Regions from separate parts of the Ruegeria sp. AB6 genome, predicted to be linked through region 2. Evidence: riboswitches for the same ligand, from Rfam matches in the RefSeq annotation. Region 2 holds a riboswitch; each other region holds the start of a gene.

The links. A riboswitch is a leader RNA that binds a small molecule or an ion and turns the genes downstream of it on or off. The one in region 2 is predicted to bind cobalamin.
Region 1: another riboswitch for cobalamin. It lies ahead of ACR0DB_RS12875 (DUF1636 family protein); the one in region 2 lies ahead of ACR0DB_RS02235 (DUF1636 family protein).
Region 3: another riboswitch for cobalamin. It lies ahead of ACR0DB_RS21005 (hypothetical protein); the one in region 2 lies ahead of ACR0DB_RS02235 (DUF1636 family protein).

The regions. Positions count from the first base shown of each region.
Region 1 is NZ_JBQGAD010000005.1:256,671-266,345, forward strand. It holds gene napG (ferredoxin-type protein NapG) at 1-785, opposite strand, end outside; gene napA (nitrate reductase catalytic subunit NapA) at 813-3,305, opposite strand; gene ACR0DB_RS12850 (chaperone NapD) at 3,302-3,595, opposite strand; gene ACR0DB_RS12855 (ferredoxin-type protein NapF) at 3,592-4,107, opposite strand; gene ACR0DB_RS12860 (FecCD family ABC transporter permease) at 4,313-5,326, opposite strand; gene ACR0DB_RS12865 (ABC transporter substrate-binding protein) at 5,328-6,275, opposite strand; gene ACR0DB_RS12870 (ABC transporter ATP-binding protein) at 6,272-7,078, opposite strand; gene ACR0DB_RS12875 (DUF1636 family protein) at 7,075-7,419, opposite strand; cobalamin riboswitch at 7,522-7,721, opposite strand; gene ACR0DB_RS12880 (bifunctional enoyl-CoA hydratase/phosphate acetyltransferase) at 7,959-9,353, shown strand; gene ACR0DB_RS12885 (acetate/propionate family kinase) at 9,346-9,675, shown strand, end outside.
Region 2 is NZ_JBQGAD010000001.1:433,685-443,359, reverse strand. It holds gene cobG (precorrin-3B synthase) at 1-964, opposite strand, end outside; gene cobN (cobaltochelatase subunit CobN) at 961-4,254, opposite strand; gene cobW (cobalamin biosynthesis protein CobW) at 4,269-5,324, opposite strand; gene ACR0DB_RS02235 (DUF1636 family protein) at 5,326-5,700, opposite strand; cobalamin riboswitch at 5,786-5,993, opposite strand; gene ACR0DB_RS02230 (NAD(P)-dependent oxidoreductase) at 6,140-7,096, shown strand; gene ACR0DB_RS02225 (hypothetical protein) at 7,397-8,599, shown strand; gene ACR0DB_RS02220 (STAS-like domain-containing protein) at 8,603-8,965, shown strand; gene ACR0DB_RS02215 (hypothetical protein) at 8,978-9,478, shown strand.
Region 3 is NZ_JBQGAD010000016.1:982-10,656, reverse strand. It holds gene ACR0DB_RS21045 (extracellular solute-binding protein) at 1-1,121, opposite strand, end outside; gene ACR0DB_RS21040 (c-type cytochrome) at 1,292-1,801, opposite strand; gene ACR0DB_RS21035 (prephenate dehydratase) at 1,921-2,751, shown strand; gene ACR0DB_RS21030 (SRPBCC family protein) at 2,895-3,362, opposite strand; gene nudC (NAD(+) diphosphatase) at 3,403-4,383, opposite strand; gene ACR0DB_RS21020 (bifunctional 2',3'-cyclic-nucleotide 2'-phosphodiesterase/3'-nucleotidase) at 4,564-6,405, shown strand; RNA gene ffs (signal recognition particle sRNA small type) at 6,445-6,543, shown strand; gene ACR0DB_RS21010 (alpha/beta hydrolase family protein) at 6,538-7,416, opposite strand; cobalamin riboswitch at 7,553-7,771, shown strand; gene ACR0DB_RS21005 (hypothetical protein) at 7,856-8,263, shown strand; gene ACR0DB_RS21000 (protein-tyrosine phosphatase family protein) at 8,266-8,763, opposite strand; gene ACR0DB_RS20995 (DNA polymerase III subunit gamma/tau) at 8,902-9,675, shown strand, end outside.

The DNA.
Region 1 (9,675 bases), on a different contig from region 2:
GCAAAGCCGCCCGGCGTGACCAGATTATCGGTACCCGGTCCGGGCAGGCGGTCGGGTAGGTCGATGATACCTTCGACCACGGGCGCGCCTTTGGCGGCTTTTTCTTCCCAGCCTTTGCGATAGTGGTCGGCACTGCTACCGCGTGCCAGCCGGGTAGGCAGAACCTTGATCGCGGCTTCCGGTAGAACGCAGCTTTTCTCGCACATTCCGCAACCGGTGCAGCGGTCGCCGTGTACGGTAGGGAGGAACAGCGCATGGTGTCCCGAACGGGTGTTATGCGCGGTCTCAAGCGTGATCGCCTCGTCAATTACGGGGCAGACGCGGTAGCAGACGTCGCACCGCAGCCCTAGGAAGTTCAAGCAGTTTTCCTGATCGACCAGCACGGCCACGCCCATATCGGCGTCATCGATGTTATCCAGCGACGGGTCCAGCGCCCCGGTGGGGCAGGCGGCGACACAGGGAATGTCGTCACACATCTCGCATGGCACGTCACGAGCGGTGAAATAGGGTGTGCCGGTGGCGACGGCATCGACGCCAAGCTCGGCCAGCTTTAGCGTGTTGTAGGGGCAATCCCGCACGCACAGACCGCAACGGATACAGGCGGACAGGAAGTCTTGTTCCGGCAAGGCACCGGGGGGACGCAAGGCCTCGGCTGGCAAAGCCCGCGCGTCGCGTGCTAGCCAGGCCAACAGCGACCCGGCCGCAACGCAGCCGCCAGCGGCGCGCGCCGAGTCCTGAAGGAACCGGCGCCGCTGCGGCGAGAGGGGAGAGCCAACACCTGACATGGGTCTTACCTTTGCCTTGCCAGTTTCTTATGCGCGCTCGACCTTACAGGCGCATTTCTTGTAGTCGGTTTCCTTCGACAGCGGGCAGGTTGCATCCAGCGTCAGTTTGTTAGTCAGCTGGTGCTCGTCAAACCAAGGCATGAAGACCAGCCCACGTGGCACCTTGTTGCGCCCGCGGGTTTCGACCCGGCTGGTCACTTCGCCCCTGCGGGTGGACAAAACAATTTCCTGACCGCGCCGCAGACCGCGATCCCGGGCGTCGTCGGGGTGCATGAAAACAACAGCTGACGGGAAGGCGCGGTGCAATTCCGGAACCCGGCGGGTCATCGAACCCGAATGCCAGTGTTCCAGAACCCGACCAGTACAGAGCCACAAATCGTATTCATTGTCCGGCTCTTCAGCAGCAGGTTCGTAAGGCGCGAAGATAATTTTGGCCTTGCCGTCCTTGTGGCCATAGAATTTCACGTCGGCCCCTTCGGGTACATAGGGGTCATAGCCTTCGCGGAAACGATAAAGCGTTTCTTTGCCGTCCACGACCGGCCAACGCATACCGCGTGCCTGATGGTACATTTCGAACGGTGCCAGATCGTGCCCATGACCGCGCCCGAATTCGGCGTATTCTTCGAACAATCCTTTCTGCACGTAAAACCCAAAATGCTGTGCTTCGTCATTGTCGAAACCTTCGGCAGTTTCAGAAAGCGGGTATTTGTCCACATTCCCGTTCTGGAACAGAACCTCGAACATCGTCTTGCCGCGATGCTCTGGCATCTTGGCCAGCAGCTCTTCGCCCCAGACTTCTTCTACGGTGAAGCGTTTCGAGAATTCCATTAGCTGCCAAAGGTCGGATTTAGCCTCGCCCGGCGCTTTAACCTGTTGATGCCAGAACTGAGTGCGGCGCTCGGCGTTGCCATATGCGCCTTCTTTCTCGACCCACATAGCCGTTGGTAGGATCAGGTCAGCTGAAACTGCGGTGACGGTTGGATAGGGATCTGAAACTGTGATGAAGTTTTCAGGATTGCGATAACCGGGATACCCTTCCTCATTGATATTCGGGGCGGCTTGCATGTTGTTGTTGCACTGAACCCAATACGCGTTCAGCACACCGTCTTTCAGCATTCGGTGTTGTAAAACAGCGTGGAAGCCCGGTTTTGGCGGGATTGTACCTTCGGGAATTTTCCATGCGGTTTCACAAATCTCGCGGTGCTCGTCATTTGCGACAACCATGTCCGCGGGCAGGCGGTGGGCGAATGTGCCAACCTCTCGGGCGGTGCCGCAGGCAGATGGTTGGCCGGTCAGCGAGAAGGGCGAGTTGCCGGGTTCGGAAATCTTGCCAACCAAAAGGTGGACGTTGTACATCAGCGAGTTCACCCACGAACCGCGCGTATGCTGGTTGAAACCCATGGTCCAAAGGCTCATGACTTTCCGGTTTGGATCCGCATATTGTTTCGCAAGTTTCTCAAGCTTGTCAGCGGGAACACCTGAGAGTTCAGATACATATTCCAAAGTGTAAGGCTCAACAGCTTTGGCATATTCTTCGAAGCTGATGGGTTCCATTTTGCCCGAGTTCGGGTTTTCCGCGTCTTGCTGAAGTTGGTTTTCGTCGCGCAGGCCGTAACCGATATCGGTTGCCGTCTTGGTGATGTTTACGTGCTTTTTGACGAAGTCTTCGTTCACCGCGCCATTCTGAATGATGTAGTTGGCGATGTAGTTCAGGATCGCCAAATCGGTCTGTGGGTTGAACACGATGCCATTGTCCGCCAATTCGAAAGAACGATGTTCAAATGTTGACAGAACATGAACTTCGCTGCCCGGTTTGGTCAGACGCGTGTCTGTCAGGCGCGACCACAGGATGGGGTGCATTTCGGCCATATTGGAACCCCACAGAACGAATGTGTCTGCGTGCTCGAAATCGTCGTAGCAGCCCATCGGCTCATCTATGCCGAAGGTCCGCATGAACCCAACAACAGCAGAAGCCATACAATGGCGCGCGTTGGGGTCGATGTTGTTGGAGCGGAAGCCCGCTTTCATCAGCTTGGCGGCGGCATAGCCTTCCCAGACCGTCCACTGACCCGAGCCGAACATGCCCACGCTGGTCGGGCCTTTCTTGGCCAGCGCCTCTTTCCACTTAGCGGCCATGACATCAAAGGCTTCGTCCCAGCTGACCGGTTCGAACTCGCCATTCTTGTCGTATTCGCCATTGGTCTTGCGCAGCAACGGAGTGGTCAGGCGGTCTTTGCCATACATGATCTTGGACAGGAAATAGCCCTTGATACAGTTCAGGCCGCGGTTCACCGGCGCGTCCGGGTCGCCCTGAGTGGCCACAACGCGGCCTTCCTTGGTGCCAACCAGAACGGAACAGCCCGTTCCGCAGAACCGGCACGCGGCCTTGTCCCAGCGGATATCCGGTGTCGCCGCCTGAGCGTCGGCCGCGCCTGTGGCCAGCGGAATACCGGCGGCCGAGGCCGTGGCTGTGGCAGCAGTGGCCTTGAGGAATGTCCGGCGTGATTCAGAATGTGTCATAGCGTGAGCCTCCGGCTGGTGGTTTGGCTTAGGGCATCGGGACGCGGGCGGGTCTCTGCAAGGTCCTCGAAATGGTGATAGGTCAACGTCAGAGACACGACCCCGGGGATCTGGTGCAGATCCATGATGGTCTCGGACGCAAGGCGTTCAGGGGTATCTTCGACCACGACGACGAAACGGCCGTCTTCGGTCTGGGCGTGGATTTCCACACCCGGTGTATCGCTCATGGATTGCGCCGCAGCCGTAGCGTAGTCGGGCGCGACATGGGCAAGGCAACCGCAGATGTTCATTGCACAGCTTCCATTTTGGGTTGAGGGGTGTGGCCCAGCGAGATGGCATCCGCCGGGCAAACTGTAGGGCAGAGCCCGCAGCCGGTGCAGGCCGCTACATCCAGTGTCGGTTTGGCCCGACCACCGGTTTGCAGCGAGAACCGGATCGCGCTTTCTTCGCAATTGTCCTGGCAGAGGCGGCAACTGACGCCATTCATCGACAGGCAAGAGTCCAGCTTCAGCGCGGCACGCCATGGCCAGTCGAAAACAAGGTCGATGTCCAAAGCAGGGGTTGGGCAAGCATTGGCGCATTCGCCGCAAAAAGTGCAGGGATTGTCTGAGGGTTGAAAAACAGGAAAGCCGTCCGCAGCGATTGCAATCACGTCCTCAGGACAAGCCGATGCGCAATCGCCGCATTTCGTGCAGTGCTTCAGAAAGTCAGGCCCGACCGATCCCGGAGGTCTGGCTGTCACACCGTCCTCATCGTTAAATCTCGCGCTCAGGAAGGCGCGCCGGGTAGTCACTTGGCCCATTCTCAAAGACCTGGCTTTGCTAGATTCTGTTCGTCGCTATTCCCGATTAACGGCTTCGTTCAGCGCCGGATTTGATATTGATCAATTTCTTGGCAGTTTTTGCATGGAACTTAAAAAAATATGCATGCAAAAAATCTGTTTTGTCAAATTGTTGCAGGTGCGCTGACAGCCCGGCAAGCGTCGGGACTGACAAAGACAAGCCAATTTATCTTTTGGGCTTCGCCGTTCTGAGCAGCAGAATGAAAACGAAAATCGACCCCAGTGAGGTCGTCACAATTCCGACCGGCAGTTCTTGCGGGGCAAGCATCAGGCGGCTGAGGATATCGGACCCGGTCAGCAGTACCGCGCCAACCACGGCTGCCGTCGGGACAAGGTGATTGTGCAAAGGACCAGCGATGCCGCGCGCAATATGTGGAACCATCAGGCCAACAAAGCCGATCACTCCGGCGACCGACACAAAAACGGCGGTCGCGAGCGCTGCAACAAAGAACATTTTGAACCGTAGCGACTGAACCGGAACGCCCAGTGTTGTTGCCGTGACATCTCCGGTCAGCAGCGCATCCAGCCAGCGGCTACGATAGAGGGCATAGGCCAGAATAAGCGCCAGCCCGGCGCAGACCAGCGGGAAGGTTTCCCATCGCGCCAGACCCAAACCGCCAAGCATCCAGAAGATGACGGAATGGGCAGCACGGTTATCGCCTGCGAAAATCAGGTAATTGGTTAGGGCTGAGAACAGGAAGGACACCGCAAGCCCGGCTAGGATCAATTTCTCAGGCGCGCTCGTCCGCAATCCGTGTACCAAAGCCAGCACGATGCCAGAGGCCACCAGCCCTCCGCAAAACGCCGCCAGCGGCAAGGTCCAGAACCCCAGAATGTCCCCGGTTACGGTGATGACGAACACAGCACCCGCTGCAGTGCCCGAAGACAGCCCGAACAGAAACGGGTCGGCCAGATCGTTCCGCGTGGTTGTCTGCAAGACAACGCCAACAATCCCCAAACCAGCGCCGATCACGGCCGCAAACAGCGCGCGGGGCAGGCGCAGGTCAAAGACGATACGGTGCAGGGGCGACACGTCTCCATCCACAAGGCCTGTGCCCAGCAATATGGCCTTGAATGTATCGGACAGAGGGATGGATGTGGTTCCGTAGATTGTTGAAACCAGAAGAAGGGCGGCCAGAATGACCGCCCCCACCAAAAGTGTCAGCCCCAGACGGCCCAAATTAGTTCAGGCCCTTGTGCATGGCCTGTGCCATTTTCGAGATCGCCTGAATGTTCGCGGGTCCCGGCGTTAGTTCTTCGTACCGCAGACCGATCCAGCGCTCGTTTTTGACCGCATCGGTTTGCGACATCACCGGGTGCTCTTGCAGGAATTTGAACGTATCCGCCGCGCCATTTCCGGTTTGATAGTCCAACAGCACCAGGAACTCGGGGTTCGCGGCGGCGACGGCCTCCCAAGAGCTACGGCCCCAGCTTGTATCCATGTCATGGGTCACGTTCTGACCGCCCGCAGCGGCAATCATCGCATCAGGGATGGCGTATTTTCCGGCGGTGAAGGGCGCATCAGCGGGCCCGTCCAGTAGGAATACGCGCGGTTTTGGCAGATCGGCGGTTTTCGCCTCAATCGCGGCCAGCTCGTCTTTCCAGCCTGAAACCAACGCTTCGGCCTTGTCTTCAACATGCATGACCTTGCCCAGACGCACGACATCGTCAAACAGCAGGTCCATGCTGGCCTTTGGGCGGTCCTTATGCAGGTGAACGCAGCTTTCCGACAGGATCATAGTCTTGATCCCGAAGGGCGCCAGCGTTTCCGGTGTCACATCACCGCCGGGCCGCATTCCGTAGTACCAACCGGCAAAGAACAGGTCGGGTTCAACGGCCACCAGGTTCTCGACCGTCGGATATTTCGGGGCCAGTTCCGGGATATCGCCGCGCAGCGAGTCGAACTCGGGACTGGTTTTGTACCAGCCGGTAATCCCGGTCAGGCCGACGATCTTGTCTTGTAGACCCAGTGCAAAGGCCATGTCGGTCATGTTCATGTCATGCACGACCAGACGCTCGGGCTGGGTTTCAAACACCAGCGGTTCGCCGCAATTGTCGACGGTAACTTCATGCGCGGCGGCACCGCCCGCCATGGCTGTAACCAGCGCCACGGACAAGATGTGTTTCATTCGGTAATGCTCCTAACAGGATTGGAAACTGAGGTTTTTCGGATGTCCAGCGCTGGGATCAAGCGGCCCTCGTGCTGGAAAAACAGGTAATCTACGCCGAACGTGTCACGCACGCGGTCGGTGGTCAGCACGTCGGCCACAGGTCCGAACCCGGTAAGACGGGTGGATTTCATCAGCGCGACATGCGTCGCAAATTCCGGAATCATGACCAGATCGTGGACGATCATCACCACTGTGATCCCCAGCCCGGCCACCAGTGACAACATCCGCCCCTTGGCGTCCGGGTCCAGATGGTTGGTGGGCTCGTCCAGAAACAGCAGTGCCGGGTTTTGCGCCAATGCCCGCGCGATATGGGCGCGCTGCCGTTCCCCGCCCGACAGAACCGCCATGCGTTTGTCGGCCAGATCGTTCAGGCTGGTCAGGTCCAAAATTCGCCCAAGATCGGCGGCATGGGCCTCGGCCGAGCGGTCGGCCCGGATCGGGATCTGTCCCAGCGCTACATACTCGCGCAAGGAGAGCCGCCCGTCGGGATATTCCTGCTGGCTGACAACAGCGATCATCCGCGCACGCTCGGTCGCCGACATGCTGCGCAAATTTCGCCCCTTGAACAATACATTGCCGTCCGAAGGATGCTCGGACCCGCATAGAAGGTTCATCAGCGTTGTCTTGCCCGCGCCATTGGGCCCAGCGATGGCCAGAACCGCGCCTTCGTGAAGCGCAAAGGTGATGTCCTGAAGCAGAACTTCGCCGTGATAGGCGTGATAACCGACGCCGTTGACCTGAAGGAACGCATGTTCGGTCATGTGGCCCCCGTCGCCAAGGGCGGCATCCGCGACAAGGTCTTGTGCAACAGCGCCTCGGGGCGATCCGTTGCCTTGGTCCAACCTGTGGAACTGTTTTGGTATTGCCGCGCGAAAGCGGCCAAAGCGTCGATATCGGCCGAGGTTTGAATTTCGCCAAACAGATATTGTGCCTTCGCACCCGCCTGAAATCCAACGGTCAGTGGGTGATCGCAACCGGCCATACACTCAATCATCCGTGTGCCGTAGCCCTCGGGCAGGCGCTCTCGCAGGGCCTCGGCAATCGATTGCGCCGCCTCAGCCCCTTGGCAGGTCGTGCAGATCAGCACCACATGATCCGTCATGCTCCGCCCCACCTGCATGCCGGACGGGCAGGTAAAGGAACGGTTCTGAAGACATCGGGTCGATGTGACATTGAGCCTCTTTCCAGGACACCCCGCCCCGGTTTGGTTGCGTTTGAGATGGCAGGTCTCCTGACTCGCGGGTCTGTGCTTGGCCACCCTTCCCGACCTGATCCGGCCAGTGGGAAATTGGCGTCGCTCACCGCCTACAGTTGCGGGGGCAGTTACGGATTTGGTCTGCACCTTACCGTATTCCCTTTTCATCCCGCGCGTGCAGCATCGGGAACCATCGTAGCGTCACTGCCTCAGATCAGAGCATGGGTCAATACGGATTCCGCAACGTTCCGGTGAAGACAGCGCAAAGGATATTGCTGCTCAGTGGGCAATCAGTTATGCTGCGACGCAGCAAAATCTGAAAGCCGAGGCACCGTTTTGTGGGCTCAAGGGTGCTGGACGTACTATTGTGACCCCGAACTGACCTGCATCAATTAAACCCGCGACCCAAGTCGGTAAGACGTCCGAAAAACCAAAGTTGGCACGCTATGAAAATCCAGGAAAACAAAACCTTCGAGCAGCTCAAGGTTGGCGACACGGCACAACTAACCCGCTTGTGCACGGTTGACGACCTTTATGCTTTTGCCTCGGCCTCGGGCGATCACAATCCGCTGCATCTGGCAGCCTATGACGGGGATGGCGACGGCCTTGCCGAAGCCGTCGCACCCGCGCTGTGGCCCGCCGGTCTGGTCGCAGCCGTGCTGGGAAACTACATGCCCGGCGCCGGAACGCAGACTCGGCGCGCGGATTTGGCCTTCCACCTCCCGGTGCTTGCTGGTGAAGAACTGACTGCCTTTGTCGCTGTTGAGGAAAAGCGCGACGATGGTGATCTGCTCTGCTCAGCCGAAGTGCGACGGGTCGTTGACAATGCACTGGTTCTCAGCGGCACCGTTCAGGTCACACCGCCTTCGACGCATATGGAGTTCGACTCGGTCGAGGTCCCTGGCCTGATCGTGCAGCGGCACCGCCATTTCGACGCGCTGTTGGCAAAAGCGCGCCCACTAGAGCCGATGCCAACCGCCGTTGTTGCGCCAGAAGAGCCCAACTCTCTGAGCGGCGCGTTGCTGGGGCATGCCAATCATATTATTTCGCCGATCCTCGTCGGGGACCCCGATAAAATCGCCGCTGCTGCCGCAGAGCTGGTGGCCGACTTGTCGGGCATCGAAATTGTCGAGGCCCGCAGCCACGGCATCGCCGCGCACCGTGCCGTGGATCTTGTAGTCGAAGGACGCGCGCAGACCCTGATGAAGGGGTATCTGCATACGGATGAGTTGCTGCACGCGGTTTTGCGTCGTGAAAAAGGGCTGCGCACTGGGCGGCGACTGTCACATGTGTTCGTAATGGATGTTCCGGGCATGTCGCGCCCGATCATGGTGACGGATGCGGCGGTGAATATTGCGCCTGATTTGGAAACCAAGGCGGATATCGTGCAAAACGCGATTCACCTGGCACATTCTTTGGGAATCGAACAGCCCAAGGTCGGCGTGTTGTCGGCGGTTGAGACGATCAACCCGCATATGCCGTCATCGGTCGATGCGGCCTTGCTGTCGAAAATGGCGGAGCGCGGTCAGATCACCGGCGGGTTGGTCGATGGGCCGCTGGCGATGGACAATGCGGTTGATCTGAACGCCGCCCGTACCAAAGGGATCACGTCAGAGGTTGCTGGTGCTGCCGATATTCTGGTCGCGCCTAATATTGAGGCCGGGAATATGGTGGCAAAACAGTTGACCTTCATCTCTCATGCCGAGGCGGCAGGGGTCGTGATCGGTGCGGCCGTTCCGATCATTTTGACATCACGATCCGATGATGATGCCTCGCGATTGGCATCCTGTGCTGTAGCCGCGCTTCATGCGCATGCAAACAAGGGTAAAATCCATGGCTGATCATGTTGTGGCGCTGAACGCCGGGTCTTCTTCCCTGAAATTCGCGCTTTATGAGCTGGTTGAGGGCAATCGCCCCAGTATGCGCTGGCGTGGCCAGATCGAACGTTTGGGCGACGCACCACGTTTGCTGGCCCAATCCGCTGGAGGACGCTCGATCGACCGTCCTTTGACCAACACCAAAAGCCATGACGAGGCGATCCACGCCTTTCTGGAAATGGCGCGGGAATACCTGCCGGACATCCATGTACGTGCCATCGGGCACCGCATCGTCCACGGGGGTACTGTTTATTCCGAGCCGGTGCGCATTGACGCCTCGGTTGTC
Region 2 (9,675 bases):
AGACATGGAGGCTGCCGGGGATGCGTGCTGCCAAAGCACGGGCAATGTCGCGGGTTTCCGCCTGCGCTTGCGGGCAATATGGCGCGCCGGGGCAGGCGTCGGTGGTCATCAGCGGGTCGGTGCCGTCTGTGACAAAGGCCGGGGCGGGTATGGCTGCCCCGCCTTCCAACAGGATCAAGCGCCACGGGGTGACCCGTAAGGCAACGGCCCTGCTTTGCGCGATCAGGTCTTTCAGGGCGCGCACAGGCAGTTGCCCAAAGGCTGCACCATAGAGCGTCCCCTGATCGCAGAGTCCGGGTTGCAGCGGGGTGCCCACCGGGCCCGGTGTCGTTCCTTGACACTCCGGCGGCAAGTTCGAGACCACGCGGGCCATGCGCCTGCTCTCGGGCGTGTAGTTTTGGGAGAACCATGCGGCCAAGGCGATCAGCAGGTCGATGGCTTCCGATTCTTGGACCAAACGTCCGGTGTTTGCCCCATCAGCGCGCAAGATCAAACCCTCTGGGCTTGTTTCCAGCCGGATATCGGCTGAATCCCCAGCCAGCAGGCGCTCAGGTCCAGTGTCGATGGCAAAGCCGAACTTGGCGGGCAGTGCGGGCAGTTCGGCCAGCCGGTCAATAAGCTCTAGTGCCAGCCGAGCGGTCAGGTCTCCGGATTGGTACAGAGGTGAGACCAGAATGTTGCGGCGCACCTCGATCCCCGGCTCGGCGTCCAGCAGGTTCAGCGCGGCCAGTTCGGCCAGCAGGGATTGATGATCCGCCTCGGCCACGCCCCGCAGCTGCAGGTTGGCGCGGTTGGTCAGGTCGATGGTGCCATTGCCAAAGTGTTCCGCCAGATCGCACAGACCTAAGGCCTGCTCAGCTGTCAGACGAGCCAGCCGAGGCCGCACCCGCACCACCAGCCCATCGCCCGACATCATCGGACGGTGCGCGCCGGGGCACCAACCCTGTACGATGGGGGCGCTCATCCCAGCCCCTCCAGATCGGCGCGAATCGAGTTGCGGCGTGTGTTCCAAAGCCCCGCCTCAAGCAAAGCGCGGAACCGGTCCTGCATGGCCTGATGCGCTTTAGGGTTGGCCTCGGCCAGAAAGGCGTCGACCTCAGCGTCGCCCAGCGTGGCATCGTGGTAAAGGTCGAAAAGGTGCGGCGCGACTGTGCCTGACAGATGCGCGAAGGATGCCATATGATCCAGCGTCGCGGCGATCTCGGCTGCACCCCGGAAGCCATGGCGTTGCATCCCGGCGATCCAGCCGGGGTTGGCGGCGCGGGCGTGGACCACGCGGCTGATCTCTTCGGGCAGGGTGCGCGCGCGCGGGGTGTCGGGGTTGGTATTGTCCAGATGATACAGCTGCGCCGTGCCGCCTGTGATCTTCTTGGCGGCGGCGAACCCAGCCTCATGAGTGGCGTAATCATTGGCCAACAGCAAGTCGGTTTCGGTCAAATCCTGCAGGTGAACAAAGCTGTCGGCATTGGCGACGCGCTGCGTGATCCCGTCCTTGTCCTGCGCGATGTGCTCGCCCTCCAACGCGTAAGAGCTTGCATCCAGCCATGCCTCACCCGCCTGCGCGCGCGCCTCGTCAGTGTAGATTTCGGACAATTGCGTCATGTTCACGCCATAGCTGCCGGGGGCGGGACCATAGACGCGGGCGGCGGGCTCCTGACCGGCATAGGGGTTCCAGTCGGCCGCCTCATCGCGCGCCGACAAGGCCCGGATCGCCTGACCGTATAGCGCCGATAGCGTCGGAAACACGTCGCGGAACAGGCCCGAGACCCGCAGCGTCACATCCAGACGCGGGCGGCTGAGGTCGGTGATGGGCAGAACCTCGATGCCTGAGACCCGCTCTGACCCCTTGTCCCAGACGGGTTTGACGCCCAGCAGGTGCAGCGCCATGGCGAATTCCTCACCCGCTGTGCGCATGGTGGCCGAGCCCCAGAGATCAACGATCAGCCCTTTGGGATAGTCGCCTTCCTCTTGCAGGTGACGCCGCACCAGTTCTTCGGCCAGTTTCACGCCTTGGCTATAGGCCGCGCGCGTGGGCACGGATCGTGGGTCGGTGGTATAAAGGTTCCGCCCGGTAGGCAGTACGTCCGAGCGGCCACGATAGGGCGAACCGGATGGCCCGGCCTCGATCCGCTTTCCGGCTAGTGCGTCGATTAGGGCGTTGCGTTCAGACTGGGCGGAAGGCGCGGGGTCGAAATTGCCGGTCACTTCTGGCACCCGGCCAAAGATGTGCAGCCCGTCGCCGAACTGGCTTTCCTTGATGTCACAGACAATGCGGTCGATGCGGGTGATCGCCTCGGCGGTGCAGGTGGCCTGATCCAGACCCAGATCGCTTTCCAGCCCGATGGCCTGAGCCTCATTCCGGATATCCTCTTGCAAACGGTCGCGGCGCTTGGGGTCCAGACCATCGGCGTTCGAGAATTCGTCCAGCAGGGACTCCAGCCGTACCATCCGATCCGGTGTACCGCTTTCTTTCAAAGCGGGCGGGATGTGGCCCAGCGTGACCGCGCCGATCCGGCGCTTGGCTTGCGCCGCCTCGCCGGGGTCATTGACGATGAAGGGGTAGATCACTGGCAGGTCGCGGATCAGCGCCTCGGGCCAGCAACCGGCTGAGAGCGCCACGGATTTGCCGGGCAGCCATTCCAACGTGCCATGGGCTCCGATGTGGATCAGCGCATCGGCATTCAAGCTTTTACGCAGCCAAAGGTAAAAGGCGACATAGCTGTGGCGCGGGGTGCGCGACAGGTCATGATAGTCGTCATCGCGTAGCTCGGGCGTGCCGCGTTCAGGTTGCAAGGCGACCAGAGCCTTGCCCCGACGCAGGGCGGTGAAGTGAAAGGCACCATCGGTGTAAGCGGGGTCATCCTCGGGAGCGCCCCAAACCGTATGCAAGTCGGTGCGCAGCTGTTCGGGCAGGTCCGCAAGCGCGGCCTGATACTCGGCCAGCGGCCATGCGATCCGGGCGTTCAGCAGCGTATCAGCGATTGGTTTGGCAGGGGCGGTATCATAGCCCCCGGCTTGCAGGTCGGACAGCATCGCCTCAGCCGAGGCCAGCGCGTCGAGGCCCACCGCATGGGCCATCTGCCAGTCCTTGCCCGGATAAGTGGACAGCACCAGCGCGGGCACGTGATAGGCTTTGGGTTTGTCCTGAAGGTTCAGCCAGCCGGTGACACGGTCGAGGATGGCCTCGATCCGTTCCTCCTCGGCCCGGTGGGCAAAGCGGGAATATTCCAGATGCGGGTCGCGTTTGCCCGGCTCCTTGAACGAGGCGATGCCCGCTGAAATCCGCCCGTCCACCTCGGGCAGCACCACATGCATGGCGAGGTCGGCGGGGGAGAGGCCGCGTTCCGCCTCGGCCCACGCCTTGCGGCGCGAAGTGGCCAGTGCGACCTGGAAGACGGGCACATTTGCAGCGTCCAAAGGCGAGGTACCCGACGCGCCTTTGCCCGAGAAGGACGTGGCGTTGATGATCGCGGACGGGGCCAGCGATACGATGGTGTCGCGCAGCCAGTCGGCGGCGGATGGCGCTTTCAGGGAAGGGGCGAACAGGCCCACGGCCTGAAAGCCGCGCGCGCGCAGGCTACGGATCAGGGCGGCCACGGGGGCTGTGTCGGCCGAGGTCAGGTAAGCGCGGTAGAAACTGACCACGACGCGTTTTGAGTCACCGGAAAACGCCTGTTCCGCCGGAATCACTCCGCGATCGGGGCACCATGCGCCGCAGTCGGGCAGGGACTTGGCACCCATCACCGGACCCGCATAGAGCCCCGCGGCCAGTGCCATCTGTGCCAAAGCGGCTTGTGCTGCAACCTCGCCACCGGTGTCGCAAAGATGCGCCAAGCGGCGCAGGGTGGAGACGGGCAGGGTCGAATAGTCATCCAGCCGCGTATCCTCGCGCCCGTCGGCAGGCAGCACGGCCACAGCAATCCCTTTGGTCTGCGCAAGCGATAGAACCTGCTGCAGTCCGTAGGACCAATAGGGCACCCCGCCGATCAGGCGGATCAGGATGCCTTTAGCGCCCTCCAACGTCTGTTCCACATAGGTGTCAACGGACAGAGGGTGTTTCAGCGCCGTCAGATTGGCCAGTCGCAGGGTTGGCATCCGACCGTCAGGCCCACCACCGCGATGCCAGCCTGCCGCGAAAGCACCAAGGTCGCTGTCCGAAAATGACAGCACCACCAGATCCGCCGGGCTCTGGCCCAGATCGGTTGGGGTTTCAGATTCCTCTAACCCGTGGCTTTCGCGGAAGACGACGTGCATGGTTTACTCTGTGCTTACTCGGCGGCTTCGGTGACGCCCGCGAGGATTTCGCGGATTTCAGCCTCTTTGATATCGTCATGCTCGGCAATAACCACCAGACGCGAACGGCGCTCTTCGCCGGGCTCCCACGGACGGTCATACTGATGACGCACGCGCGCGCCCACAGCCTGGACCAGCAGGCGCATTGGCTTGCCCTGAACAGCGGCATAGCCTTTGACGCGCAGGATGTTCAGTTCTTTGGCAAGACGTTCGATTTTCGCGACCAGATCGGCCGGGTCGGTCTGTTCCGGCAGTTCGACGATGATGCTTTCGAAATCATCGTGCTCGTGATCATGGTGGCCATCGTGATGGCTGGGCCGAGCCTCCATGTCATCCTCGGCGGCAGCCTCAAGACCCAGCACGACGCGCACGTCCACAACGCCTTCGGCCACTTCGACGACCGGCAGAGGGCGCGGGGCCTCTGCGGCGATGATCTCTTTGGCTTTGGCGACACCTTCGGGGCCGGCCAGATCAGGCTTGGTCAGCAGGATGATGTCGGCACAGGAGATCTGATCCTCGAACACCTCGGACAGCGGCGTTTCGTGGTCGATGGAGTCGTCGGCCAGACGCTGGGCATCCACCGCCGCGACATTCGGGGCAAAGCGACCGGCGGCAACGGCCTCGGCGTCGGCCAGCGCGATCACGCCGTCAACGGTGATCTTGGATCGGATATCGGGCCAGTCGAACGCTTTCAGCAGCGGCTTGGGCAGCGCCAAACCGGAGGTTTCGATCAGGATATGCTCGGGGCGCGGCTCCAGCGCCATCAGCGCCTCGATCGTGGGGATGAAATCATCGGCCACCGTGCAGCAGATGCAGCCATTGGCCAGTTCCATGATGTTTTCCGCCGGGCAATCGGGAATGGCGCAGGATTTCAGGATATCGCCGTCCACGCCGACATCGCCAAACTCGTTGACCACAACGGCCAGACGCTTGCCCTGCGGGTTCTGCATCAGGTGCCGCACCAGCGTGGTCTTGCCCGAGCCCAGAAAGCCGGTGATCACAGTAACGGGGAGTTTTTCGAGGGTGGACATGTCAGGCTCCAATCGGGGGAATGCGCGAGGCGCAGTTTTTGCGGAAATGTTCGGGGCGCTCGCGCCATTTGACCAAGCCGTCTTCGGTGGCCAGATACTTGGTCGCGCCGTCGACGATCACGTCGACATGATCGACTTCGTTCAGGTTCTCATAAACAAAGGTCCAGCGCTCGGGTCCGCCGCGCAGAACGATGGAACAGCCCTGATCGCAATTCGACAGGCATTCGACGGCTCTCAGCGTTACGCCTTCGGGCAGATCGGCCTGTTCCAGCGCCTTGTGCAACAACGTGCCGGGGCGGTCTGCGTCATCTTCAACAGGTAGGCCGCGGCGGCAGGTGGTGCAAACCAGCAGCTCGACCGGAGCGGTCTCGGTCATGTCTCTCATCCCCCCAAATCCTCATCGTGGGGGACGGGGTTTCAAGCGGGTCGCATTTGACCCGACACCGGAACACCCCGTCCGGTTTCAATCGCGGGTGCTGGCAGGTCTCCCGGCTTGCGGATGTCAGGGCAATTGCCCTGTCGGATGTCCCGCCTTCCCGGCCTGTTTGGCCAGTGGCTTGGGCACCCTCTCCGGTCACGGTCGCGGGGGCGGCTGCGTTTGGCGGATGATCCGTTGACGCATTCCCTTTTCATCCTCGTGCAGAGGACACCAACGGATCGGACATGCGGCACCGGGCAGGGGCTTGTCAAGCGAGTCGCAAGCATCTGTGAAGCAACGGTGGAAAAGCGACCTGTAAGCGTCGCTGGGCGGCATGACGAAGCCCGCAACCCCGTGCTGCCATGACCGAAACGGCGCAAACAGGGAGACGTGTCGCATGAGAGTGGGCTTTATCGGACTGGGCAATGTGGGCGGCAAACTGTCCGGGTCTTTGCTGCGCAACGGGATCGACCTGACGGTGCACGATCTGAACCCTGATCTGGTCGCGGGCTTCGTGGCGCAGGGGGCCAAGGCCGCCGAAAGCCCGGCCCAGCTGATGCGCGATTGCGACGCGGTGATCACCTGTCTGCCATCGCCTGCTGCCTCGGACGCCGTGATGCAGGAGATGCTGCCCGATGTCGGCCCCGGCAAGATCTGGATGGAGATGTCCACCACCGACGAGGCCGAGGTCAAGCGGCTGGGTGCGCAGGTCATCGAACGCGGAGGGGCGGCAGTCGACTGCCCCGTCTCGGGCGGGTGCCATAGGGCGGCGACGGGCAATATCTCGATCTTCGCGGGCTGCGACCGCGCGACGTTCGAACGTATCCTGCCCTTTCTGACCACGATGGGCCGCCGCGTGCTGCACACGGGCGCGTTGGGCTCGGCCTCGGTGCTTAAGGTGCTGACCAACTACCTGGCGACTGCAAACCTGATTACCTGCGCTGAAGCGCTCGTGACCGCCAAGGCCGCCGGGATGGACTTGAACACGACCTATGAGGCGATCAAGATTTCATCAGGTACGTCCTTTGTGCATGAGACCGAAAGCCAGGTGATCCTGAACGGATCACGCGACATTTCCTTTACGATGGACCTTGTGAAAAAGGATATCGGGCTGTTTCAGGACGTCGCTGACCGCGCCGGTGTACCGCTGGAGATCAACCCGGTCATGATCCAGATTTTCGAGGACGGAATTGCCCGCTATGGCGAGCGTGAATTGTCTCCCAACATCATCCGACGTCTGGAGGATGCAACCGGTCTAGACATCACAGCCTCCGGTTTTCCGCCCGAGATGGAGGACGACGAACCGGAAGAGCCCGGGTACGAGGTCATCCCTCAGGGGCGTGGGGCCGAATGACGCAAGCCGCGCGTCAGTGGAATAGTCTGTTTTGTAGAGAGAGTGGAGGCGAGTACCGGAATCGAGATTTATAATAAAAATATAATAAAAACAATATATTGAATGCTTCATATCCTCCTCAATATCCGCAATTTATCCTCCGTTTTGCGTGGTTTTTTGGGTTTGAGAGCCAATGCAAGGACTTCTTGGCTGGTCAATTTCTGAGCGCGGCCTTGCCAAGCTGATTTCTTGGGTTGGTCCAGTTTACTTCCCGCGTTCAAACCACTAACGGTGGTCCACAGATTTTATTGAGGTCAAAAGTTGCGGAAAGCAGGATTTCGCTGGCGGAAATGGCACCGCATTCGAGCAAAAAACGAGTTCAAACGAACCCAAAAAACATCCAGTTCCGAGGCGGGCTATTCGACGGTTCCACTTTGGGCGAACAGGTCGCGGAACTTAGATAACTACTACAATAAGTATGTCAGGATATGGCAAGGCGGTCAGGAACAAACCGCGATCTGTACGCGGCAACCAAGGGATGCCCCTCAAAACCTGTGCTTTCGAACGAACCTGTTAGAAACAACACAGTTTTTCGACCAAATCCGCAGGAGTTTTGTGATTGCCATAAACCGGAAAAAGGGTGGTTTTGTAAGACGCCCATCCAAACGCGGACCTCCGCGCATATCCGGCTATGCTGACTTCTCGAAGATCGACAGTATCTCGATGGCTGCCGCAGTTGTATTGGCGGCTGACTATGACCGCCTTAAGCACTTTTTGAATGAAGTACCCCCGACGATAAATCTAAGGGATTGGGACCCTGTAGTCGTGACACGGCTGCACCAATTGGGGTTCTTTAATATCCTAGGACATGCGCCTGATCCTCACCTCCTTGTGCAGGATGGGGATTTTTTGTTGATGAGAATCATCCGATCCCAAAACTGTGAAACGCTCGCTCAAGTTGACGACGCGCTCATGGAATTAGGTCGGTTTGTATCGCCAAATGGCCGCAGCCTGGATGCCAAAATTACCCATACGTTGTCCATAATCAGCGAGGTCATGTCCAACGTCACGCAACATGCTTACCATCCCGAGGTCGATTTCAAGTATAACCACCTAAGTAGTTTTTGGGTTTCAGCAGAAGCAGATAGAGCAGAAAGTTCACTAAGAATTGTGCTTTATGATCAAGGAGCCACCATACCTATCACCTATCCAAGAATCGACAGAACTGATATAGTCAAAACGTATTTTAGACGCGCTCTGAGGAGAGATCGTTCGTTTGACTATGTCGATGACGGTACCTATATCAGGGCAGCGCTTAGGTATGGCGGTTCGCGTACGGACGAAGACTATCGTGGAAAGGGGTTTCCTCAAATGAGTGATCTTCTGGACACTTTGGGCGGAGGAGAGTTGCGAATTTTCAGCCGTGGCGGTTGGTGCGCCCGTGGGCGTAACGGAAAGATTACTTCTGGGAGTCATCCTTGTTCCATAGGTGGGACATTGGTTGAGTGGAAAATTGAACTTTAGACGATGAGCGAAGTCACTATGACAATAGACATTGCAAATGAATTTTCCCGCTATCCGGCAGGGCGAGTGCCTTCTGATGGCCCTGACAACGGTGAGAGATTTCGCGAAGAGATACTCGTTCCCAGATTGACGACAGCCCTGCAAAGCGGAAGCGTGGAGAGCGTCGTTGTGGATATCGACGGTTGCAGAGCTTTTGGATCATCGTTTCTCGAAGAGGCTTTTGGCGGCTTGGGACGTGTTCCCTCGTTCCCGTTTAAAGATGCTCTGAAAATCTTGTCGATCCAATCGACTAAGCCGCACTTGAAGATATATCATGATGCGATCATTGAGTACTTGGCAAAGGCGAAAGCTCAACACGCAGCATAGCGGTTTTCCAGAATGTTCGAAAAGATCGCGCTCACACTGATTGGCGCTGTAATCGGTTGGGTCCTCTCGTGGTACCGATACCGAGTAGCTGAAAACGCAAATCTAATAAGCGATCACATAAAGGATATCGAAAAGTTCGCCGAGGAACTCAGGCAACATTGGACCACGTCTTTCGTGGATACGGATGCTAACCAACACCGTGCCGAGATCGCCAAGATTAGGTCACTGCACACATCGATCTCCTCGTTCTACGGAGAAGCCGAATACAGGCTGGGGCTTGCCAGATATCAGAATTATCAAGTTCTTCAACTTCGCCTTTTTATGATTGGAATGGGTGGCGACTTTGAAACAATCGGACGTGATATCTGCGAAGAGACTGCTGTAGAAACGCAAAACCTGTCGTGGCAATTGATCCAGAGCTTGCGGCTAGCCCGCAGGGAACAATACGGAATTATTGCCGCCGCGCGTTCTTACGTTTCGTACTTCCGCAAAAAGGGAAAGCCAAGCTGGTAAGTCCGAAGCCGCTTTAGGTTGAAATTTGGGTCAAAAATCTGAGGGCGGTACTAATACGCGATCCTTCCCGCGATCCCCCCGTGGCCCCCCTCAGCGATCTCCCCAAGGAACCATCAGGGGCCACCCGGTGCCACCCTCTCGCCCATGGTGTATCAATCACAACCTTCCTTGACGATTGCAACAACGCCGCCTATCTG
Region 3 (9,675 bases), on a different contig from region 2:
AACAGGCCGTACTGCAGGCTTTCATTGGTCCATTCGAAGTTATAGCCCAGTTGAACCGCCTCGCGCACGCGGGGGTCCTGAAACTGAGGCCGGTCAAGGTTCATGATAAAACCAGAGGCCGACGGGACGTTGCCGTCCTCAAGCTCGACCCGCAGGACATTGCCATTTGCAATCGCCGGGAAATCATAGGCCGTCGCCCAGCTTTTCGAGTTGTTTTCCTGCCGAAGAGTGAATGTTCCGGCCTTGAACCCCTCCATCGCGGCAATCGAGTCGCTGAAATACTCGATGCGGATGGTGTCATAATTATTCCGGCCAACATTCACGTTAATCTCATCGCCCCAATAGTCGGGATTGCGCTTGTAAACGATGCGTCGGTTGATGTCGTAGCTGTCCAGAAGATAGGGGGCCGACCCGATGCCCGGTTCAAGGCGAGATTTGTCCAGACGGCGGTTTTCCGGGTCCGCCTCGAACCAAGCCTTGGAAAACACCGGCGTGCCACCAACCTGAGAGATCAGCGCCCGGCGCGGGATATCAGGGGCAAAGTAGAATTTGACTCGATGTTCATCCAATGCCTCGGCGCGGGGGATACGCTTGCGAACGGCCTCGGCGTAAGACTTCAAACCCTGATCTAAAAGCAGATTGTGAGAAAACACGACATCCTCTGCCGTGACAGGCGTTCCATCAGAAAACCGCGCTTCGGGCCGCATATTGAAAATGACCCATTCCTGACTTTCCGGGTATTCGAGGCTTTCTGCGAGCAAGCCGTAATACGAGGCAGGCTCGTCATAAGACTCAATCAACAGGGATTCGTATTGGTCTGCAGATCGTGCGCCCGCTCGCCCCTGCCGGGTGAAGGGGTTGAAACTGTCAAACGTGCCCTGCGCGGCATAGGAAAGCTCTCCTCCGCGCGGGGCGTTCGGGTTGACGTAGTCGAAATTCGCAAAGCCCTCGGGATATTTTAGATCACCAAATTCCGAGAAACCGTGACTTTTGATTATCGTTTCCTCGGCCCGCCCCGGCAGTACCATCAACATCACCATGACCATACCGGCCATCAGAGCCCAAAGCCCGCCTCTGAAGTCCAATACACGCGCCTGAACGATTTCCCGGTTGGACCTCATGTTGCTCATCCCCTGTTGCATCACGTGTTTTAATCTTGCGTTCGCCAGCTAAAATACCAGCACTTACAAATTCAAGTTTAGAATGCGTGAGCGCTTTGTGAAGTTCTGTTTAGACAAAAAAAGCCGCTGCAGGGGGCAGCGGCCTTTGTTTTTTCGGGTTATTCGCAGGATCAGTTGCCGATGGTCTGCAAATAGGCAATCAGGTCGGCACGCTCTTGCGGCTTTTTCAGGCCCGCGAAGCTCATGGATGTGCCGGAAATATAGGCGCTCGGACGCTCAAGGAAGGCGTCCAGCGCTTCGGGTGTCCAGTTGCCGCCATGGGCCTGCATCGAGGCCGAATAGCCGGTGAAGCCATTGGCCGACGCCACAGGGCGGTCAACGATGCCATACAGATAGGGGCCTGTGCCGTTCGCGCCGTCTTCCAGCTTGTGGCAAGCGGTGCATTTACGGAAAACGCGTGCGCCTTTTTCCGGGTCGGCTGCGGCCAGCAGGTCTTCGAACACCACTTCCTCACCGTCGGCGCTTTCGCCTGCGCTTTCGGTTTCAATGATGTACGAGGCCGTCTCGCCATGACCATCGGCATGGTACAGGCCTTCGGCGGCCCATTTGGCCAGAAGCAGCACCAGGAAGGTGCCAAACAGGCCTGCGGCGGCCTTGGTAACTGTCATCGTGTCGAACATTGATCGCGAGTCCATTTCAGCTGTCTGCGGGGTGTCTAAGGCTTCCCCTGACAAGAGGCAAGGTATAGACACCGCGACTAAACGCCCAATTCTGGAACTTGTTGCACGGAATCGACCAAATGACCAAACGTATCGCATTTCAGGGGGAGCCCGGCGCCTATAGTCACGAGGCCTGCCGTAACGCACGCCCCGATATGGAGGCCCTGCCCTGCCGCACTTTCGAGGATGTGATCGAATCGGTGCGCTCGGGCGCGGCGGATCTGGCGATGCTGCCGGTTGAGAACACGACCTATGGGCGCGTGGCCGATATTCACCGCCTGCTGCCCCATAGTGGGCTGCACATCATTGATGAGGCCTTTGTCCGCGTCCATATCAACCTGCTGGCCGTTCCGGGTGCCACGCTGGACGATGTGACCGAGGCCCATTCCCATCTGGTTCTTCTGCCCCAATGCGCGGGTTTTCTAAAACAACACAACATCCACGGGCGCGTCAGTCCCGATAATGCCCGCGCCGCGCGCGAAGTTTCCGAACAGGGCGAACTTCACTCGGCCGCGCTGGCCAGCGAACTGGCCGGAGAGATTTATGGCCTGAACGTTCTGGCACGCCATATCGAGGACAATGACGACAACACCACCCGCTTCCTTGTAATGTCACGCGAGGAAGACCGCACGCGACGCGGTGAACACGGAATGATCACCAGCTTCGTCTTTCAGGTCCGCAACATCCCTGCCGCGCTATATAAAGCGATGGGCGGGTTTGCCACGAATGGGATCAACATGACCAAGCTGGAAAGCTATATGGTCGACGGCTCATTCACCGCCACGCAGTTCTATGCCGATATCGTGGGGCACCCCGACGACCGCAATGTGCAACTGGCGATGGAAGAGCTGGAGCATTTCACCACAAATGTCGAAGTGCTAGGCGTTTACCCGGCGGCGGTCACAAGGTGAAGGATTTGCAGCGCGCGCCGTCAATTCGGCGGTAGTCCACGAATCCCATCGCCTGATAATAGGCCAGCCCCTCGGCATTGTTGACGCCGATCTTCGCATCGTGTGAGGTTGCCTGTCTCAGGATAAGATCGCTCGTTTGGGTGTTACGACCCGTGCAGGTGTCGTTCCTCCATCTCGCGGGCGAATTCGGTCAGTCGGGATTGGAACCGGGCCCGGAACCGCGATTTGCCCAGCCGCAGCGATTGCAGAAACAGCCGCGCGGGCAGGGATTTGGCCGTCAGCGTTACATCCACGCTTAACCGGGTACGGCGTTGGGACAGAGCCAGAAGATCAACCTCTGTGACACCGCCGACCCCTTTGCCGATTGCCTCGAACCGCATTTGCGCGGGCGGGTCGCTGTGTGCCATTGTTATCTCAACATGGCGTGGCTTGCCCCGCAGGGTGAAATCGGCCTGCCATTTGGTGCCCGGCACCACCCCCATGTGGCCGGACAGCCGCCGCACCTCGATCCCGCGGCGCATGGCCATACGTTCGAACCGTTCGAAATCGGCGACCATTTCGAAAACGGCGTTGATCGGTGCCTGAATATCTTCCTGTACTGTGAACTGCATTCCGACCTTTAGTTCGTTGATCTATTGCGTCTCTATTTCGTCAGTCCAGCGTATCTGCAAGCCAGTTCTGCAACAGGAAATGTGCAATGGCCCCTTTGCGGGCAGGTTTCAGAACCGGGTGCTCACCGGCAAAGGCCTGCATCATCTCGGATTTGCTGACCCACATGGCATCTTCAATTTCAACGGGATCAATCGAGATGTCACGCGACAGCGCCTGACCCGCGCAACCAAACATCAAAGAGGCCGGGAAGGGCCAGGGCTGGCTGGACAGATAGGTGACAGCGCCGACGGGCACGCCCGCCTCTTCGAACACTTCGCGGCGCACAGCAGCTTCGAGCGTTTCGCCGGGTTCGACAAAACCCGCCAGCAGCGAATACATCCCCTCGGGCCAACCCGGAGACCGCCCCATCAGTACCGAGTCCCCATGGGTGATCAGCATGATCACCACCGGGTCCGTGCGCGGAAAATGCTGGCCGCTGCACGTGGGACAGCTTCGTTGCCATCCGGCCTGCGTCATCGCGCTGGCCGCGCCGCAGCGGGCGCAGAATTTATGGGTTTCGTGCCAGCCGATTACCGCCTTGGCGGTCGCCGCAAGCTCGGCATCACGCGGGGACAGCCACGTCATGATCCGGCGCAGCTCGGCAAATACGAACCTGTCTGGCAGGTCAGGATGCTGCTGTTCCGAGCCATCCACGAAACCACCTACTTCAGACAAATCCTGCCCGTCAGGCTCCCAATTCGAGATATCGGCAGCAAAGACCGGGACACCATCCGACAGGCCCAGAAAAATCAGCCCATCCGCAACTCCGCCCGGTCCGTTTTCGACCAGCGCATGAGACACCGGGATCAGACCCAACCGATCCGAAGCCTCACCCTCTACAAGGGGTTTGCCGCGCCATATCAGCAGGCATTTGGCATTCGGGTCCGCCACCAGGCCAGCCAGCGCGTCGGCATCGCCCCGAATATGTGCCGCACGGTCCAGCCCTGATCCGCCGAACGTCACAAACTCTGCATTCTTCATTGCATGCCCCCCAGATTGTGCGCATAGGGCTGCCACGATGGTTCTGGGGTTGCAATGGGTATTCATGGAACTCCGAAAAAACACCCGCTGCCGCTGAAAGACCGCAGGTCCGCCTTGAAAATTGCACGCAACACTCTTTTTGTTGAAAATGATTAATAAAAAACTGCCTAAAGTAGAGTAGTGTCGACTTTTCCTTCCTCTCAAACCGTCCAACTGCGAATTCTGGCCACGTCCGATCTGCATATGAATCTGACGGCGTATGACTATTACACTGACAGGCACGAACCGACGATTGGCCTGACCCGGACCGCAGACCTGATCCGCAAGGCCCGAAGCGAGGTACAGGACGGGTTGGTTCTGCTGGTAGACAATGGCGACTCGGTCCAGGGCACGCCGCTGGGCGACTGGGCCGTGGCTCAACACCCCGAGCGCCATGTTCTGATGCAGGCCTTCGACCTTCTGGGCTACGATGCTATAGGGCTGGGCAATCACGATTATGGCTTTGGTCTGGACGTGCTGGACCGGATCATGCGGCAGGCCCCCTGCCCTGTTCTGTGCAGCAATGCCCACAAATCCTCCAGCCCGCAGGTCTGGCAGGAGCACACGATTGTCAGGCGTCAGGTCGAAATCCAAGGGCACGCGCACGAGCTTGCAATCGGCATATTCTCGGTCCTGCCACCCCAGACCGCAAAATGGGAGGCGCACAAGCTGGCAGGTGCAGTTCAGATCGGCGACATCCTTGACTGTGCGCGCCGCAAAGTCGCTGAACTGCACGAACTGGGCTGCGATCTCGTTGTGGCGCTGGCGCATACGGGGTTCGGTCCGGCGCAAGACACGCCCGGCATGGAAAACGCGTTGGTACCGTTGGCCGCCATCGACGGGATCGACGCCATTGCGGGCGGGCATTCCCATATGGTTTTTCCCAGCCCTGAACAAGAATACAGCGGCTATATCGACGTTGATCGCGGGCTGGTGCACAGCACCCCCGTCGTGATGCCCGGTGCGGCGGGGTCATATCTGGGCGTCATCGATCTGACCCTCGGCACATCACTGGACGACCGATGGCAGGTATTTCATGGACACGCGCAGGTGCGTTCGGTTTCGACAGAGGCGTCAGATGAAGACGCCGCACTGACGCAGCTACTTGCCACCGGCCACGCCGAGACGCGGCGGCGGGTGGCAGAACCCGTAGGGCAAGTAAAGCAGCATATGCACAGCTATTTCAGCTTTTGCGGCTATGACCGGGGCTTGGCTTTCGTGGCCGCCGCTCAAACCCTCGCGTTGCGACCTTTTTTGAAGGATACGGACTATCGGGACTGCCCGATGCTGTCCGCCGTGTCCCCGTCGAAATTCGGCGGGCGTGCCGGGCCTCGGTTCTTTACCGACGTCCCAGCCGGGGAAATCTGCTTGCGCCATGTGACGGACCTGAACGTCTTTCCCGATGAGATGATGGCCGTCGCCGTCACCGGTTCGCAAATCGAAGATTGGCTGGAAATGTCCGCAGGCGTCTTTAACAGGATGATCCCCGGCCAACGATGCGATCTGCTGGCCTCGGACCGCGCGGGGCATAATTTTGACGTCCTGCATGGGCTGACATACCGGATCGACCTTAGCCAGCCCGCTCGGTTTGGCGCAGATGGGGCACTTTTGCACCCATCGGCCCGCCGCGTCCGCGAGATTCGTTTCGAAGGCCAACCCTTGGATGCAGAGCAGACCTTTGTGGTGGCGTTGAATAATTACCGCGCAAATGGCGGTGGGCACTTCCCCTTTGCCGGGCGGGCGACGCGCGTTCCGCTGCCGATTCTGCCCCTACAAGATCTGGTCAAAAACTACGTGACTGCCGGGCCTCATTCCGGCACCGTGTTCGAGCGTCCGTTCCGTCTGTCCTCTGTGGCCGGGGCGTTGGCGGTTCTGCGTACAGGCCACAAGGCCTGGCATCATCTGGACGACATCGCCGAATTTGCACCCAACATCGCTGGAGAGGACGAGGCCGGTTTTCTGCTGATCCATTTGACGCTCTGACGGGTTGTCATTTGCCGCGCACTTGCCTATATCGCGTGCTGAGAGGTTGGCGCGGGCGAGCGCCTCGCCAACCTGGTCAGGTCCGGAAGGAAGCAGCCACAACGAGCCCCGCTTGGGTCGATGTCCAACCTCTCACTTATCTCCCACATGATCCCGGGCAATAAGCTGCGGCCAGACCGCTGCGTTGCGACGGGCGAACACGCCGATATGCCCGATCTCTTTCACCCCGAAATCTGACAGTGACAACAACCGACGCCGTGCATTCGGGCCATAAAGCTCGGCCAGGCGCCACACCGCTTTGGGCGGCACCACCTGATCGTCGTCGAATGCGATCAGATCGACCGGCACTCCCTGCCCGGCCCAGTGCGCCTCGGGCAGGGTCTTGCCCAAATCGGGCAGGTAGTTCGTCGGTGCCGTGCACCATCTACGCCACTGCCAGTAGACCCGCGCGGGCAAGTCAGCCCCAAAGCCCAAAGCCCTGCCCGGCAAATACCCCGCCGCTTTGACAACCAGCGGCGCATGGCCATACCAGAACAACCCCGCCAGTGCCTTGTACGGCCACGGGTGATCAGACAGAGTGACCAGCCCGGAGCAAACACAGATCATGCGGTCAATCTGCGCGATATCCGGTTGAACCGGGCCCAACATTCCGCCAACGGAATGGCCGATGCTCCATTGTTCCGCGTCCGGGAAGCGTCTGCGCATTTCCGCGCGGGCGGCGGGCATGTCGACCAGCGCCCAGTCCGCCATAGTTACCTGCGAGTCCTGCAATCGGCCGGTCAGCGAATGGCCGAAATCCCGATAGTCATAGGTCAGACAAGCCATACCCTGCTCGGCCGCCAGCCAATGGGCAAAATGCTGATAATAGTCGCGGGGCACGCCGGTCGCTGCATGGATCACCACAACTGTCTTGGGAGGCAAGGCAGGCAGATAGAGCCGCCCCGACAGCATCGCCGAACCAGACGGAAACTGGACATCTTCGGTCAAAACAGGATGCGTATTGTCCAACATCGCCCGCGCCTCATATTCTAAACTGTTTAGTTCACCCGCGCAGTCGGCCCTGTTCCGTCATCAGAGTCAAGCCGTGGGGAAATTGACCCAACGTCGCGCCGGGATTCAATGGCGCTTGACTCGAAGCCCGCTCAACCGCTAGCGATGGCGTGATGGTTCTTGTCCCTTTTCGGGATAGGATGAAAAGGGAACACGGTGCGGTTCTGCCCGGCATTGCCGGAACGAACCAAGGCCGAGACTGCCCCCGCAACTGTAAGCGGTGAGCAATGCCGAGATACCACTGGCCGAAAGGCTGGGAAGGTCGGCAAAGCCACGACCCGCAAGTCAGGAGACCTGCCATCGAACGAAAACCGAAACTCGGGCGGGGTGTCCGGGACAGGTCGTCAGCACGCTGTCACACCTGATCCATGCCCCTCGTCCAGCGCGCGGAGGGCGCATCATGATCTGGAAGACCAAGACCCACGAATTCACCGCGACGGTATGCCAAAAAACCGACGCCCCATGCCCGGCACTGGCCCGAATGGCACGCGCCCTGACGGATGCAATGGCCACGGCCCGTCCGGCAACAACCGATGCGTTCGAGATCGAAGGCAGCAGCGACTTGACCCATTGCGCCGAAGGGTGCTCGGCCCGGTTTCGCGCCCAACCCGATCAGATCCGGGTGTTCTGCGGTGTGGCCGCCGACACTCCGGCCGAGCGGCTGGATCGCTATGCGGATATGTTGTTCGGAGCAGATTTCACCGCCCACGCAGCCAGCCTTTTGCCGACACCGCCCTGCGCGATGATGGAAGTGGTTACCACGGCGCCCCAGCCAGCCGCGCCGACCGAACACCAGCTTTCAGCCTGAATTCAGCTGCCCGTCCGGGCCGCCGAAGTGGCCCAGACCATCTGCGCCTCGGTCTCGACGGCGCAGGGACGTACTGTCCGTAGCATCTGCAAAGCGGTATCTGCGGGCAGTCCGCTATCCGTCATCAACCGCAAAGCAACCATACCCGATCGCCCGCAGCCGCCCCGACAATGGACCAAAACGCCTCCGCCGCCGGACAGCAGCGCACGGGCCCGCTGGCTGACATTGGACCAAATGGCCTGTATCCGCGCATCCGGCGCACCAAAATCCTGGACCGGCAGGTGAGCCCATTCGACCCCGTGCCGCTCCAGATCGCCACCGAACGCCGCCGCTCCCAGGTTTTTCATCTCAGAGCTTGTGGTCATTGAAATCACCAGATCCGGTCGCCAGTCCTGCACCGTCTTCAGATCGGCCGCATAGTCACCTCCCGCGCCGGGCAGCGGAGATATCCCCAGACGACCCGGCCCCAGTCGCAGGGAATAGATGGCGAAATTATTCATGGCACGTTCCGATCAATCTGCACCGATGATGTATCGCCTGCGTCCTTGCTTGCAAATCGAATTTCCTGCGCTGCTGCTGTGGACGTGGGCGGCAGGGGTCACTACGCTGCATCGGACTCCGAATCCGACAGAGCAGATATGACCGACACGCCCAGCCCCGCCTATCAGGTTCTTGCCCGCAAATACCGCCCGGAAACCTTCGCCGATCTAGTCGGTCAGGACGCCATGGTACGCACGCTGAAAAACGCGTTCGAGGCGGATCGAATTGCGCAAGCCTTTATCATGACCGGCATTCGCGGCACCGGCAAAACCACCACGGCCCGTATCATCGCCAAGGGTATGAACTGCATCGGCCCCGATGGCGAGGGCAAGCCGACCACCGAACCCTGCGGCCAGTGCGAACATTGTGTGGCCATTATGGAGGGCCGCCATGTGGACGTGATGGAGATGGACGCCGCCAGCCGCACCGGCGTCAATGATATTCGCGAGATCATCGACAGCGTCCGCTACCGCGCGGCCTCGGCCCGCTACAAGATCTACATCATCGACGAGGTCCACATGCTGTCGACCAGCGCCTTCAACGCGCTGCTCAAGACGCTTGAGGAACCACCCGAGCATGTGAAATTCATCTTTGCCACCACCGAGATTCGCAAAGTACCCGTGACGGTTCTGTCGCGTTGCCAGCGGTTCGACCTGCGCCGGATCGAACCCGAAGACATGATCGGCTTGCTGCGCCGCATTGCCGAGGCCGAAGGTGCGCAAATCGCCGAGGACGCGATGGCGTTGATCACCCGCGCGGCCGAAGGCTCGGCGCGGGATGCGACCTCTCTGCTGGATCAGGCGATTTCACACGGTGCCGGGGAAACCAGCGCCGATCAGGTGCGTGCGATGCTGGGTCTAGCCGACCGTGGC